2 regions of the Sphingomonas sp. UYP23 genome follow, and region 1 is predicted to be linked to the other one. Evidence: riboswitches for the same ligand, from Rfam matches in the RefSeq annotation. Region 1 holds a riboswitch; the other holds the start of a gene.
What was found. A riboswitch is a leader RNA that binds a small molecule or an ion and turns the genes downstream of it on or off. The one in region 1 is predicted to bind thiamine pyrophosphate.
Positions count from the first base shown of each region.

Region 2: linked by a shared signal. The riboswitch ahead of ACVWYO_RS15740 (TonB-dependent receptor) and the one ahead of thiC (phosphomethylpyrimidine synthase ThiC) in region 1 are both predicted to bind thiamine pyrophosphate.

Region 1 is NZ_JBSSBX010000001.1:1,938,702-1,946,297, forward strand. It holds gene crtY (lycopene beta-cyclase CrtY) at 1-606, opposite strand, end outside; gene ACVWYO_RS09600 (sterol desaturase family protein) at 723-1,520, shown strand; gene ACVWYO_RS09605 (DUF2141 domain-containing protein) at 1,444-1,881, shown strand; gene ACVWYO_RS09610 (MipA/OmpV family protein) at 1,953-2,828, shown strand; gene ACVWYO_RS09615 (ferritin-like domain-containing protein) at 3,018-4,043, shown strand; gene ACVWYO_RS09620 (ferritin-like domain-containing protein) at 4,086-5,123, shown strand; TPP riboswitch at 5,154-5,264, shown strand; gene thiC (phosphomethylpyrimidine synthase ThiC) at 5,305-7,221, shown strand; gene ACVWYO_RS09630 (ParB/RepB/Spo0J family partition protein) at 7,268-7,596, opposite strand, start outside.
Region 2 is NZ_JBSSBX010000001.1:3,181,781-3,189,376, reverse strand. It holds gene ACVWYO_RS15740 (TonB-dependent receptor) at 1-1,861, opposite strand, end outside; TPP riboswitch at 1,892-2,001, opposite strand; gene ACVWYO_RS15735 (RluA family pseudouridine synthase) at 2,034-2,726, opposite strand; gene ACVWYO_RS15730 (M15 family metallopeptidase) at 2,772-3,623, shown strand; gene wrbA (NAD(P)H:quinone oxidoreductase) at 3,613-4,215, opposite strand; gene ACVWYO_RS15720 (pirin family protein) at 4,351-5,049, opposite strand; gene ACVWYO_RS15715 (LysR substrate-binding domain-containing protein) at 5,175-6,080, shown strand; gene ACVWYO_RS15710 (AI-2E family transporter) at 6,077-7,141, shown strand; gene ctrA (response regulator transcription factor CtrA) at 7,250-7,596, shown strand, end outside.

The DNA.
Region 1 (7,596 bases):
CTCGACGAACAGGCGGGTCGGCGAGAAGGGCAGCGTGTAGACGAAGCGATAGCCATCGATCTGATCGACCGTCGCGTCCATCACGATCGGACGCGTGAGGCCATGCGGCGCATCGAGCTCGAATTCGATCCCGACAAATTTCTGCCAGCCCAGATCGAGCAGCCCCAGATCGCCGGGCCCGCGAGTGTCGATCACGCCCTTCGCCTCGAGCCGATCGCCATCGGCGAACACCACCGCGGTCGGGCCTGCGGCAAGCACCTTGCGCCCGGTCATCAACGCGTGCGCCGGCAGCGCGGCGCGCAGCGTTGCGTCGAGCCGGGCGGATTCGATCGAATGATAGGCACTGTCGAGCGTCCGGGCGTGCGCCGGGAAGGCAATGTCATACCCTTGCCAACTATAGCTGACGAGCGGCGCGACGATCCAGCGATCGGCGTCGCGAACGTCGCTGGCGAAGAACGACCAGAGGTGGTTGCCGCCGAAGGTATCCGACCGCTCGACGATCCGCACATCGAGCCCGGGGTGTCGCTTGGCGAGCGCCAGCGCGATCAGCCCGCCGGCCAGCCCGCCACCAACGATGGCGATGTCGCAGGAGAGGGTCGCTGGCATGACCAAGGCGATAGCCGAAATGCCGCGCCGTGCAAACGGATCGGGTCGATCGTGGGGCTTACGGGTGCGGGGCGAATCTCGCTGACTTGCTCGCCGCTCTCGGTTAGACTGCGGGCATGCTTCTCGCGATCCTTGCTTCCGCGCTCGCCATGTCGCTGATCGTCGGCGTGCGCTACCTGATCGTGTCGGGGGCATTCGCGGCGGCAACACGCGCGAAGCATCCCGGCCTCTATACCGGCCTGTCGACGCAAATGCGCCGCGAGGTCGCGTGGAGCCTCGCCTCGGCGCTGATCTATGGCGTACCCGCCGGGATCGTCGCCTGGGGGTGGAAGACGCTCGGCTGGACGCGGATCTATGCCGACATCCACGCCTTTCCGTTATGGTATGCCCCGCTTTCGGTGCTGCTCTATCTGTTTGCGCACGATACGTGGTTCTATTGGACCCATCGCTGGATGCACCAGCCGAGCGTATTCAAACTCGCTCATGCAGTGCACCACGAAAGCCGTCCGCCGACCGCCTGGGCGGCGATGGCGTTCCATCCGATCGAGGCGATCACCGGCGCTGTGATAATTCCGCTACTGGTCTTCCTTATTCCCATCAATATCGGCTGCCTCGGCTTGGTCCTCGCGATCATGACGGTTATGGGGGTTACCAATCATATGGGGTGGGAGGTATTTCCCCGGTTCATGTGGAAGGGCCCAGTGGGAGCATGGCTGATCACGGCCAGCCACCACCAACGCCACCACGATCTCTATCGAGGAAATTATGGTCTCTATTTCCGTTTCTGGGATCGGCTCTGCGGCACCGACAAGGGCGTCGGCGATTTTGTCAAAGCGCATGCGCAAGCTCGCCTGCGTCAGCGGCGCGGGGGCGGCGGTGTTGCTGGCGCTGCCGGGCGCGGTGGCGACGAGTGAGCTGTCGGTCGATCTCGTCAATCTGCGGTCGCACAAGGGTTCGGTGCGGATCTGCCTGACCGCCGATCCCGACAATTTCCCCGCCTGTATCGACGATGCGCAGGCCGTGACACGCTCGATCCCTGCGACCGCCGCCAGTCTCAGCTTCGAAGGGCTGGCGCATGGCGATTATGCCGTCGCGGTGATCCATGACGAGAACAACAATCGCAAGCTCGACACCTTTGCCGGTATTCCGCGCGAAGGGTTTGGTTTTTCGCGCAATCCCGCAGTGAGTTTTGGCCCGCCACGCTTCGCCGCGGCCCGTTTCACCTTGACGAGTGATGCCGATCGGCAACAGATCAGAATGCGTTATTTGCTTTGACCGTTGCTATACGGACCCAAAGCGTTGCGCGGGCGTTACGGCCCCAAATCCTTAGCTTTCGGAGCTGCCCCGTGATCGATCGTCGTCTTCTCGTTTCCGCCACTGCACTGCTTTTGGCGAGTGCAGCCCCCGCCTTTGCGCAAAGCACACCCCCGGCGCCCGCCGACAACGATCAGATCGCCGCCGATTTCAACAAGGATTCCGTGACGGTCGCCGTGGCCGGCGCCTATCTGCCCGATTATGACGGCTCGAACGATTACCGCTTCGTGCCCGCGCCCGCCGCGATCGGCTCGGTCAAGGGCTTCAACTTCTCGGTGATCGGCAACCGCGCGAGTATCGATCTGATCCCGAACCGCCCGGGCCAATCGATCGATCTGCAGTTCGGCCCGGTCGGCGTGATCAATTTCGATCGCTCGAGCCTCAAGAACATCGACGACGTCCGCGTCCGCGCGCTGGGCAAGCGCAGCACTACGCTCGAACTCGGTGGCTATGTCGGGATCGGCAAGACCGGCGTCATCACCAGCCCCTACGACAAGGTGTCGGTCTCGGTCAGCTATCGCAAAGGCGTGACCGGCGCGCATAACAGCGGGATCTGGCAGCCGAGCTTTACCTATCTGACGCCGCTCAGCCGCAAGGCCGCGGTGGGCATCCTCGCATCCGCACAGCATGTCGGGCAGGGCTATGCCGATACCTATTTCAGCATCACCCCGACGCAGAGCCTGGCCAGCGGCCTGCCGACCTATGCCGCGCGCTCGGGCTGGAAGAACTATTCGCTTGGCGGCTTTGCAACCTATTCGCTGACCGGCAATCTGCTGCACGGCGTCAAGGTCATTGCCGGCGGCACCTATTCGCGCTCGCTGGGCGATTTCTCTTACAGCCCGATCGTGCGCATCGCGGGCTCGCCCAACCAGTGGCTCGGCGCGGTCGGTCTCGCTTACACCTTCTAAACCCTTCTCGATTCAGCCGATATTCAGAATCCGTCGTGGAGCGCCCGTGGCCGCCCCACGGCGGATTTTGTCTTTTCCGCCTGCCGTCGTTATTGTCCGACGTGTCACCTATTCTGGCCTTGCGCCGTCGTGCGCGAGGTGCCACGCCAGCGGCGCAATCTAGCGTTTCAAGCAAGAGGGTTCGCCCCAATGAACGACACCGAAGACCAGTTGATCGAGCGCCTCGAAGCCCACACCGATCGTCGGAACGAACGCCGTGAATTCTTCCGCACCGCGCTCGGCGCTGGCGCGGTTGCCGCGGTCGGCGCCGCCGCCGTCGCGGTCGGCACCAGCGCGTCTGCTCAGGCGACCGCGGAAACCGACATCCTCAACTTCGCGCTCAACCTCGAATATCTCGAGGCGCAATTCTATTCCTACGCCGTGTTCGGTACGGGCCTGGCCAACAGCCAGCTGACCCCCGGAAGCGCCAGCACGACGACGCAAGGGGCGGTCACCGGTGGTCGCCAGGTCAGCTTCAGCGACCCGCTCGTCGCGCAATATGCGCGCGAGATCGCGGGCGACGAAACGCAGCACGTCGCTTTCCTGCGCAGCCAGCTCGGCACCGTCGCGGTCGCGCAGCCCGCGATCGACATCGGCAGCACCGCAACCAGCGCCTTTACGGTCGCCGCGCGCGCCGCCGGTCTCGCGACGAATGCGAGCGGCGCAGTCGACAATGTCAACGGCACCTTCGATCCCTACGCCAATGACCAGAACTTCCTGCTCGCCGCCTTCCTGTTCGAAGATGTCGGCGTGACGGCGTATAAGGGCGCGGCGTCGCTGCTGACGACCAAGACCTATATCGATGCCGCCGCCGGCATCCTCGCCGCCGAGGCCTATCACGCCTCGATCATCCGCACCGTGCTCTACAGCAAGGGCCTGGCGACGCCGTCGCTGCGCACCGCGGCCGGCGCGATCTCGGACGTGCGCGACAAGCTCGACGGTACGTCGGACGACGATCAGGGCATCGCCTCGGCAGTGGTGGCGAACAGCCAGCTCGCAGCGCTCAATGGTCTGACGGCATCGAACATCGTGCCGACCGGGCTCGATGGCATCGCCTATGGCCGCAGCACCGCCAACGTCCTCAACATCGTCTATCTCAATAGCCTGGCGGTGGCGAAGGGCGGCTTCTTCCCGAACGGGCTCAATGGCTCGATCGTGACCAGCGCCGCGAACTGATCCGTCCACATCTTCAAGCTTGCCCGAACGGGAGTTCCCCCAGTGATCGATAGCGACATCCTCTTGCAGGTTCTCGACGCCGGCGAACGCCGCCGCGCCGAACGCCGTAATTTCCTGCGCAGCGCGGGCGTGGCCTCCCTCGCCGTCGGCGGCGCTTCGCTGTTGTCGGCTTGCGGCGGCTCGTCGAGCGGCACTGATTCGTCAGCGACCGATACCAGCACGCCGACTCCGAGCCCAAGCTCGACCAGCACGCTGCAGGACCAGGACACGCTCAATTTCGCGCTCAACCTCGAGTATCTCGAAGCGCAATTCTACAGCTACGCCGTCACCGGCGCCGGCCTGCCCAACGTGTTGATCGCGAAGGGCGATGGCAACCAGACCGTCCAGGGCACCGTGACGGGCGGCCGCAAGGTCAGCTTCACGGATCCGATCGTCCAGCAATATGCGATCGAGATCGCCGCGGATGAAGTCGCGCACGTCGCCTTTCTGCGCTCGGCGCTTGGCGCTGCGACGGTCGCCATGCCTTCGATCAACATCGATGGGGGCGCCAACGGTGCTTTCTCGGCGGCTGCGCGCGCGGCGGGGATCGCGACCACCAACGGTGTCGTCGATAGCGTCAACGGCACGTTTGACCCGTATGCCAGCGACGAGAATTTCCTGCTCGGCGCGTTCATCTTCGAAGATGTCGGCGTGACTGCTTACAAGGGCGCTGCGCAAACGATCAACACGACGCTGTTGCTCGATGCCGCTGCGGGCATCCTTGCGACCGAGGCGTATCATGCCGGCCTGATTCGCACCGTGCTCTATTCGAAGGGCCTCGCCACCCCGAGCCTGCGCGTCAATGCCGGCCTGATCAGCAACGCGCGCGACAGCCTCGATGGCACGAGCGACATCGATCAGGGCATTACCGGGGATTCGGTCACCTCGAACCTCGTACCCGTCGATGCCAACGGGCTCGTCTACGGCCGCACCGCGGGCCAGGTGCTCAATGTCGTCTATCTTAACAAGAATGCCGTGGTCGGCGGGGGCTTCTTCCCCAACGGCCTCAACGGCAACATCCGCACCAGCGCAGCAAACTAGTTGCACGCGGCGCGCGAGCGCCTAGACTGACGCCATTCCCCGGGGGGCTGCTGATCGGCGGCTGAGAGGGGGGCACGAGCCCCCGACCCGCATCAACCTGATCCCGTTAATACGGGCGTAGGGAGGGAGCGGTGTCCATCGGGAAACCGTCTTTGCTCCGTGCGATATTGGAGCGAAGAGCATGGCCGACCTTCTCGCACGCACTGAAATCGGTGTGACCACCGGCCCGATCCGGGGCTCGCGCAAGATCCACGTTCCATCGGCGGCGATTCCTGGTCCGGGTGTCGCCATGCGCGAAATCGTGCTCGAGCCGTCCTGTGGTGAGCCGCCGCTGCGCGTCTACGACACGTCGGGACCCTATACCGACCCCAAGGCGCGGATCGACATCAATCTCGGCTTGCCGACGCTGCGGCGCGACTGGATCCTCGCCCGCGGCGATGTCGAGGACTACGCCGCGCGGGAAATTCGCCCGGAAGACAACGGCTTGACCGGGCCGGACCGTTCGGCGGGGGTGCCGCAATATCCAAACGTCGTGAAGCGTCCGCTAAGGGCACGCGCAGGCGCTAATGTCAGCCAGATGCACTATGCGCGGCGCGGCATCATTACGCCGGAGATGGAATATGTTGCGATCCGCGAAAATCTCGGGCGCGCGGCGGCAAAGGAAGCGCTGATCCGCGACGGCCAGGACTTCGGCGCGTCGATGCCCGATTACGTCACCCCCGAATTCGTCCGCGACGAGATCGCACGGGGCAGGGCGATCATCCCCAACAACATCAACCATCCCGAATCCGAACCGATGGCGATCGGCCGCAACTTCCTGGTCAAGATCAACGCCAATATCGGCAACTCCGCCGTTGCGAGCAACGTCGCGGCCGAAGTCGACAAGATGGTCTGGTCGATCCGCTGGGGTGCCGACACGGTGATGGACCTGTCCACGGGCCGCAACATCCACGACACGCGCGAATGGATCCTGCGCAATTCGCCCGTTCCGATCGGCACCGTGCCGATCTACCAGGCGCTCGAAAAGGTCGGGGGCGTTGCCGAGGATCTGACCTGGGACATCTTCCGCGATACCCTCATCGAACAGGCCGAGCAGGGCGTCGATTACTTCACGATCCATGCCGGCGTGCGTCTCGCTTACATCCCGATGACCGCCAAACGCGTCACCGGCGTCGTCTCGCGCGGCGGGTCGATCATGGCGAAATGGTGCCTCGCGCATCACAAGGAGAGCTTCCTCTACGAGCGCTTCGACGAGATTACCGAGATCATGAAGGCGTATGACATCGCATACTCGCTCGGCGACGGTCTGCGCCCCGGCTCGATCGCCGATGCGAACGACGAAGCGCAGTTCAGCGAGCTTTATACGCTCGGCGAACTCACCCACCGCGCCTGGAAAAGCGACGTCCAGGTGATGATCGAAGGCCCCGGCCATGTGCCGATGCACAAGATCAAGGAAAATATGGAGAAGCAGCTCGAAGTGTGCGGAGAGGCGCCGTTCTACACCTTGGGGCCGCTCACCACCGATATCGCACCGGGCTACGACCATATCACCAGCGGTATCGGTGCTGCGATGATCGGTTGGTACGGCACCGCGATGCTCTGTTACGTCACGCCGAAGGAGCATCTCGGGCTGCCAGACCGGGACGACGTCAAGGTCGGCGTGGTGACCTACAAGCTCGCCGCGCACGCTGCCGATCTCGCCAAGGGTCATCCCGCCGCCAAGATGCGTGACGATGCGGTCAGCCGCGCGCGCTTCGAATTCCGCTGGCGCGATCAGTTCAACCTGTCGCTCGATCCCGACACGGCCGAGCTCTATCACGACGAAACGCTGCCCGCCGAAGGCGCGAAGACCGCGCATTTCTGTTCGATGTGCGGTCCTAAATTCTGCTCGATGAAGATCACGCAGGAAGTGCGCGATTTCGCCGCCAAGCAGAACCAGTCCGCGGCAAGCTTTCTGGCGGCGACGCCGCCGGTCGACGCGGCCGATGCCGAGCGTGCGGCATTCGCGCGTGGTGCGCAGGCAGAGGCGGGGATGGCCGAGATGAGCGCTGCGTTCAAGGCGCAGGGCAGCGAGCTCTATCTGCCCGCGGCGGAATAATCCGCGAACCGGCGGAGGCCAAACGCGTCCGCCGGTTGCCCCCTCGCTAGATTCGTTCGCCGGTCAGCCGCTGACAGACCATGTCGAGCTGATCGAGCGTCGAATAGGATAGTGTCAGCGTACCGCCCTTGGCGCTATGCGCCACACGCACCGACAGGCCTAGCAGGTCGGCCAGCTGATGCTCGAGCGCTGCGAGATCGGGATCACGACCCTCGGTGTCGCGCTGGCCCCGCGGCGCCGGCTTGGCGGCTCGCGCCATGCGCTCGGTATCGCGTACCGAAAGCCCGCGTGCGACAACTTGATCCGCGAGCGTCTCGACGTCCGGCGCACCGATCAGCGCCCTGGCATGCCCCATCGTCAGCGCACCATTGACGA
Region 2 (7,596 bases), 1.2 Mb from region 1:
CCGAGACATAAAGGCTCACGCCGGCGGCGGGGCGGTAATCGATCTCGCCATCGACGCCGTAGGAGGTCTGACTGCCCGCATTGAGCGTCGAATTGACCTGCGCGCCGCCGACATCGACCAGCGTGCCGAGCTGCCGATTGCGGAAATGGTAATGGAAGGCGGTCACCGACGCCGACAGGCTTGGGTCGATATAGCGATAGCCGAGCTCCTGCGAGACCGAATATTCGGTCTTGAGCGCGTTGGTTCCCTGCGTGCTGAGCTCGCCGCCATCATAGCTGTTGTAGAGCGTGAACTCATTGGGCCCGCGGAAGTTGGTTGTGATGTTAGCGAACAATTGTTGCCGGTCGTCGAGCCGATAATGGACCGCTGCGCGCGGGAGCGCCGCGAAGCTGTCGCGACGCACCGCGGATTGCGGACCGGGCAGATAGTTGCGCCCGTTGCGCAGCAGGTCGACGCCCTTAAACCCGACGTCGACGCTCAGCCGCGGCGTCAGCGTAATGCTGTCGGCGAGGAAGAAGCCCTTGGTTACCGTGACGGTGCGCTGATCCTCATAAGCGAGCAAGCGACCATCGGCGGTGCGGATCGCATTCTCCTGATAGCCCCACGGGTCGACCGGACGCCCATCCGCGCGCACCGCGCCGTAGGTCTGCAGCACGCGGTCCTTGCCGTAATCGAACCACAGGCCAGCGGTGATCCGATGCGCCCCGGCGGCCAGCGTGAGCTTGGCAACGGTGCCGCCGCGAAACTGCTCGCCGGTGTAATTGCCGAGCACGGTCGCCTCGCCATCGACCGCGCCGGGCAGCGCGACCGGCCCCAGCGCCTCGGTGCCGAGATAATTGCCGGTGGTGGCAAGCGCAGTGCCATAGGGCGAATTGCCGTAGCCGAACTGGAGATAGCTCGTCGTGTCGAGCGTCAGCCGGTCATTGAGCGCCAGATGGAGCGGCGCCGCGACATAGACGTTGCGGAACGGCGCGCGGTACAGCCGCCAGTAATTGGTGTTTCCCGCGCTGTAGTCGCGATCGTAATTGAACCCGCGCCCCGCGGCCTTCCAGTCGGCGAGCGTCGGGCTGGGATAGGTCGAGGAATTGGCGTCGTTGAACGACACGGCAAGGCTCGCGCGGTTGCCGTTGCCCCATTCGTTGAGGAGCTTGGCGTCGACATGCTGGCGCGTATCAAACCCCGCCCCGCGCCAATTGTCGGCGCGGATGTTCGAATAGGACAGGAACGCCTTGAGCCCGGTCTGTCCGATCGTGCCGGTATCGACCCGCACGAAGGCACGCCGCGCGGCGTACGACCCGAGCGAGAGATTGACCAGCGCCTGCGGGTTCGCCTTGGGATCGTCGAGCGTCAGCGACAACAGCCCCCCCGCCCCGCCGACGGTCGGCGAGTCGATATCGACCGCGCCTTGCGCGAGCGTGATCTGCTTAAGGTTCTCGGCATCGGCGAATTGCGCGGGATAGGCGTAGTAATAACCGATGTCGTTCTGCGGCGCGCCCTCAAGCAGCACCCCGATCTCGTCCTGACCGAGCCCGCGCAGCGTCAGGCTCGAGCTGGTCGAAAGGCCGTACGGGTCGCTCGACGAGACGTTGGCGCCGGGCAACAGGCCGACCAGCTGGAACGCGTTGAGCGTCGGCGCCTGCTTGGTGATGAAATCGGCCGAGATCGCGCTTTGCGCTTTCGGCGCGTGCTGGTCGGGCAGCAGCCCTTCGGGATCGGGATGGCCGGTGACGACGATATCGCCAGGCTGGTCCTTGTCCTCGGCAAGCGCCGGCACTGCGGCCAATGCGGCCGACAGCATGGCGAGCGCGAGCGCCCCGCGCGCGACACAGCCACCGTCGATTCTGGAAAGCCTGCGCGTCATCCGTCGTCACTCCTACACGGAGGGATAACGGAGTCTGCCGCCAGCCCTCCCTACGCCGGTATCAACCGGATCAGGTTCAGCGGGTCGTGGGCTGCAGCCCACCTCTCAGCCGCGCATCAGCGGCCCCCCGGGGAGCGCGGGGCTTAGTCGGTCAGGTCACGCGAGGAAAGCGCTATTCCTGCGCCGCCGCGTCGGCCTCGGTGAACCCCGCCGCGATGAAGCGCTCGGGCAGCGGCGCCTTGGCAATGATCGGTTCCTTGCCAGCGCGCGGCACGGTCAGTTCCGCTGCATGGAGCAGCGTCGCGCTGCCAGCCGCCTTGGTGCCGTTCCCATAGATCGGATCGCCGACCACCGCCGCGCCGAGCGCTTCGGCAGCATGGACGCGGATCTGGTGCGTGCGGCCCGTCTCGGGAATGAACTCGACGAAGCTGCGCCCGTCCTTGATCGACAGCACGCGCCATGCGGTGCGCGACGCCTTGCTGCCCTTGGCGCCGAGCGGATCGCCGACCATCCGCCAGCCCGTCTCGGCCGTGCTGACCTTGGCGAGCGCCAGGTCGATCAGCCCGCTTTCGCCCTCGACCACGCCCTCGAGGACCGCAAGATAGCGCTTGCGCACCAGCCCCTGCTCGAAGGCCTGTTGCAGCCTGGCGTGCGCCTTGGGATTGCGCGACAGCAAGAGGCAGCCCGACGTATCGCGATCGAGCCGATGCACCGGCACCGGCCAGCGCTTGAAGGCGAAGGTCAGCCCGTCGAGATGGTTTTCGAGGCTGAGCGACCCATCGCGCGGACGGTCGACCGGAAGACCGGCGGGCTTGTCGATGACGAGCGCCTCGCCGTCGAGAAAAAGAACATGATTGGCTAGCATGTCCCCCCCTTGCCACCGCAAGCGCCGACATGCCAGAGGCGCGCCGTGCGACGGACCGGAACTTGGGCGATGGGGATCGCGCTGGCGCTGTGGGCTGCGCCGCCAACGCTCGCACAGACCGCGAATTCCCCGCCGGCCCCGACGAGTCTTCCGCCCGGCGTCTATGCCGGCGACTTGCCCGCAGCGATGGCCGATGGGCGCATGCTTGGCCACTTGCCGTATCCCGAAACCGCGCGGACCGAATTGGTCGCAGCGCCCCCCGGGTTCGCGCTCGGTCAGCCGTGCATGGTTCACCGCGACGCCGCGCCAGATCTCGCGCGCATGCTGACCGCCGCCACGCTGACGCCCGGCGTCGGCGCGACGCTGCGCGGTATTTCCTGCTTCCGCTCGATCGCGCATCAGCGCGCGGTGTTCTGCCACAATGGCCGTCCCGGCCGGTGCGGCGACCCGGCAATGCGCGCGCGCTCGGTTGGGCCGCCGGGTTTCAGCGAGCACGCGACGGGCTATGCGATCGATTTCGGAATTCGCCCGTCGGCGGGCTGCGCCGATGTCGACACGTGCATGGCGACGACCGCGGCCGGGCGCTGGTTGATCAGCCATGCGCCCGAGTTCGGCTTCGAACTGTCGTTTCCGATGGGCAATGCGCAGGGCGTAACGTGGGAGCCGTGGCACTGGCGCTGGGTCGGCGCCAACGTCAACGTGATGGGTGCGGCGCGAGCTCGCCTGGCGGTAGCCCGCGCGCGCGCGACCTATCCGGCAAGCCCGCGGGTGACCGACGTGTCGGACATCTGGCTCAAGCCACCCTCGGTGCCGCCGCCGGTCGTACTGCCGCAACTGCTGCCTCCGCCGATCATCGCTCCGGTCGAGCGACGGAGGCGCAGGTTGTTCAGGCTGTGAGCTTGGCGGCGGTCTCGGCGATCCGCTTGCCCTGATAGCGCGCCGCGGCGAGCTCTTCGGCATGCGGCTGCCGGCTGCCGTCACCATCGGCGATCGTCGTCGCGCCATACGGCGATCCGCCGAGCACTTCCTGGACGCCGGTCATGCCCTTGAAGCCGTAATCGAGGCCGACGATCGTCATGCCGTGATGCATCAGGTTGGTGATGATCGAGAAGAGCGTCGTCTCCTGCCCGCCATGCTGGCTCGCGGTCGAGGTGAAGGCGCCGCCGACCTTGCCAATCAGCTTGCCGCCGAACCACAGGCCACCGGTCGTGTCCCAGAACGACGCCATCTGGCTTGGCATCCGTCCGAAGCGCGTCGGTGCGCCGACGATGATCGCGTCATAGTCGGCAAGCGCATCGGGGCTCTCGATCACGGCATGCGCGGTATCGGTCTTGAAATGTGCGGCCTCGATCACCGCTTGCGGCGCGGTTTCGGCGACGCGGCGGATGTCGACCTCGGCACCACCGGCGCGCGCGCCTTCGGCGACGGCATCGGCCATCTGCTCGATATGGCCGTAGGACGAGTAATAGAGCACGAGAACTTTGGTCATGGAAAAATCCTTCTTCTTGGCGCCCCTCCCGCTTGCGGGAGGGGCTGGGGGAGGGAAGTCTGAATGGGCGAGGTTAGTGCCTGCGGCACGCCCCTCCCCTAACCCCTCCCGCAAGCGGGAGGGGGATTGCTCACATTACTGACTGTCGACCAGCACCAGTTCGGCGTCTTCGAGCGCGGTGATCGTGACGGTCTGGCCGCCATCCATCGCGGCGCCATCGCGCGCCTTGAAGGTCTGGCCGTCAATCTCGACCGATCCTGTCGCCGGCACCAGATAGGCATGCCGCCCGGGACCAACCTCATGCGTTATCGTCTCGCCAGCGCGCACCAGCGCGGCCAGCACGCGCGCCTCGGCACGGATCGGCAGTGCGTCGGTATCCTCGGCAAAGCCACTCGCGAGCGTCACGAACTGCCCTGAGCGATCGTCCTTCGGGAAAGGCTTGGCGCCCCAGCTCGGCGATCCGCCCTTGCGGCTCGGCTCGATCCAGATCTGGAAGATCGTCGTCTGCTCCGATTCGAGATTGTACTCGGCATGGCGCACGCCGGTCCCGGCGCTCATCACCTGGACGTCGCCCGCCCCGGTGCGGCCTTCATTGCCCATCGAATCCTTGTGCGTGATCGCGCCCTTGCGGACATAGGTGACGATTTCCATGTCGCGGTGCGGATGCGGTGGAAAGCCGCTGTTCGCGGCGATCTCGTCGTCATTCCACACGCGGATCGCGCCCCAGCCCATGCGGGCGGGTTCGTAGTAATTGGCGAAGGAAAAATGGTGGCGCGCATTGAGCCAGCCATGCTCGGCATGGCCGAGGCTTTCGAACGAACGTTTCTCGATCATCGTTGGTCTCCCGAAGGAATTGCGTTGAAACCAAGATAGGCATTTGGATTGCGCGGTAAATGGAAACACTGGAAACCGATCGTTTCGACATATAAGAGAACGCATTGTTTGGAGCTTGCCACCGAATGCGTCTTCCCGATCTCGAAGCCTGGGCGATCTTCGCCAGTGTTGTCGAACATCGCTCGTTCAGCGGCGCCGCCGATTCGATCGGCGTATCGAAGGCGACGGTGTCGAAAGCCGTGACGCGGCTCGAGGCACATCTCGGGCAATCGCTGTTCCATCGCACCTCACGCCGGCTGACGCTGACCGAGACCGGCAAGGGCCTCGCCGAGCACGCCGCGCGCATTCTGGCCGAAGCCGTTGCCGCCGAGGAGGCCGCGCACGATGCCGCGACGACGCCGACCGGGCTGGTCCGGCTTAGCGCGCCAATGACGCTGGGCCTCGCCATCGTCGCCCCGCTCGTGGCAGAGTTTCTGCACCTTCATCCCGGCATCGAGATCGAGCTGATCCTGTCCGACGCCAAGGTCGACATCGTCGCCGAGGGGTTCGATATCGCGCTGCGCATCGCCGATCTGCCCGACAGTTCGCTGCGCGCGCGCCGACTTGGACCGATCGCCATCCATGTCGTCGGGTCTCCCGCGTATTTTGCGCGACACGGCCGGCCGACCCACCCGGCCCAACTCGGCGAACATGCCTGTTTCGGCTACACCAACGTCACCGGACCATGGCGCTTCTTCGGCCCCGACGGCGCCGAGGCGGCGGTGCGGCCGAGTGGCCCGCTTTCATCGAACAGCGGCGATGCGCTGCTCCCGGCGCTACGGGCCGGGCTCGGCATCGGATTGCTGCCCGATTTCATCGTCGGCCCGGACATTGCTGCTGGAACGCTCGAAGTCGTGCTCGCCGACTGGCACGGCCCGCCGATCGCGCTGCACCTGATGACACCGCCTAGCGCGCTGCGCCCGGCACGCGTCGAGGCGTTGATGCATTTTCTGACGGAAAAAGTCCGCAATCCCTGCGTCACCGAAACGTGAAGCGCCTCGCCCCCGATGCCGACGATGCCCGCTTCATCCGTCGCGTCCTGATCGTGATCCTCATCGTCGCGCTCACTGCGGTGGTGTGGCGCGCGGGCAATCTGCTGATCCTCGCATTCGGCTCGATGCTCGGCGCGGTCGCGATCCGCGCGATCGCCGAGCTGTACGGCCGCGTCGTCCCGCAGCGCGCGACGATGCCGCTCGCGGTGACCACGGTGCTGGCGGTGATCGGCTTTCTCGGCTGGCTGTTCGGCGTGCAATTCGCGCAGCAGATCAACGAGCTCGTCACGCAGCTTCCCCATCTGCTCGACCAGCTGTCGCGCTGGATGTCGCAATCCCCGGTCGGCGCCAAGATCGTCGAGGCGGTCAAGGCGGCGTTCGCCGGGTCGCGCGTCGCGCGCGATATTGGCGGGCTGCTGAGTGACGGCGGCGAGCTCATGCTCAATTGCATCCTGCTGCTCGTCGGCGCGCTGTTCTTCTCGGCCGACCCGGAAATCTATCAGCGCGGCGCGCTGCTGCTCGTCCCGCCGTCGGTCCGGCCCGCCTTTGCCGATGCCCTGGTCGATGTCGGCACCACGCTGCGTCTCTGGCTGCGCGCCGAGCTGATCGGCATGACGTCGATGGGGCTACTCGTCGGCACCGGGCTGTGGATCGCGGGGGTGCCGTCGGCCTGGGCGCTCGGATTGCTCGCGGGGCTCAGCGAATTCATTCCCTATGTCGGGCCGACCGCGGCGATGCTGCCCGCGCTCGGGCTTGCAGCGACCGCGGGGACGACGCCGCTGATGGGCACGCTGATCACCTATGCGATCGTCCGCGTGATCCAGACCAATTTCGTCACACCCTATGTGCAGAGCCGCGTGATCGACATCCCGCCCGCGATCACGGTGTTCGCGATCATCGCGATCGGCTTCGTGTTCGGGCTGTTCGGATTGTTCTTCTCGGCCGGGCTGCTGGTCGTCGGATTTTCGCTCGTGCGCAGCCTCTATCTCCGTGACGTGCTTGGCGAGGACCTGACCGGCGATACCGAATCGCCCCGCGACTCGCGGATTCAGGCCGATTAATGCGAAATTAACCTTTTGCCTTCATCACTGATCAGGTTAATGGTTTGTGTCAGGCAGATCGGGCCGCAGGGGGCTCCGAACGTCTGAAGAGAAACGGGGACCGCCCAGATGCGCGTATTGTTGATCGAGGACGAGCCGACGACCGCAAAGGCGATCGAGCTCATGCTGACGGCCGAAGGCTTCAACGTCTACAAGACCGACCTCGGCGAGGAAGGCTTGGATCTCGGCAAGCTGTATGATTACGACATCATCCTGCTCGACCTGAACCTGCCCGACATGCACGGCTACGACGTGCTGAAAAAGCTCCGCGTCGCGCGCGTCCAGACGCCGGTGCTGATCCTGTCGGGGATCAACGAGATGGACAGCAAGGTCCGCAGCTTCGGCTTCGGCGCCGACGATTACGTCACCAAGCCGTTCCACCGCGAAGAGCTCACCGCCCGCATCCACGCCGTCGT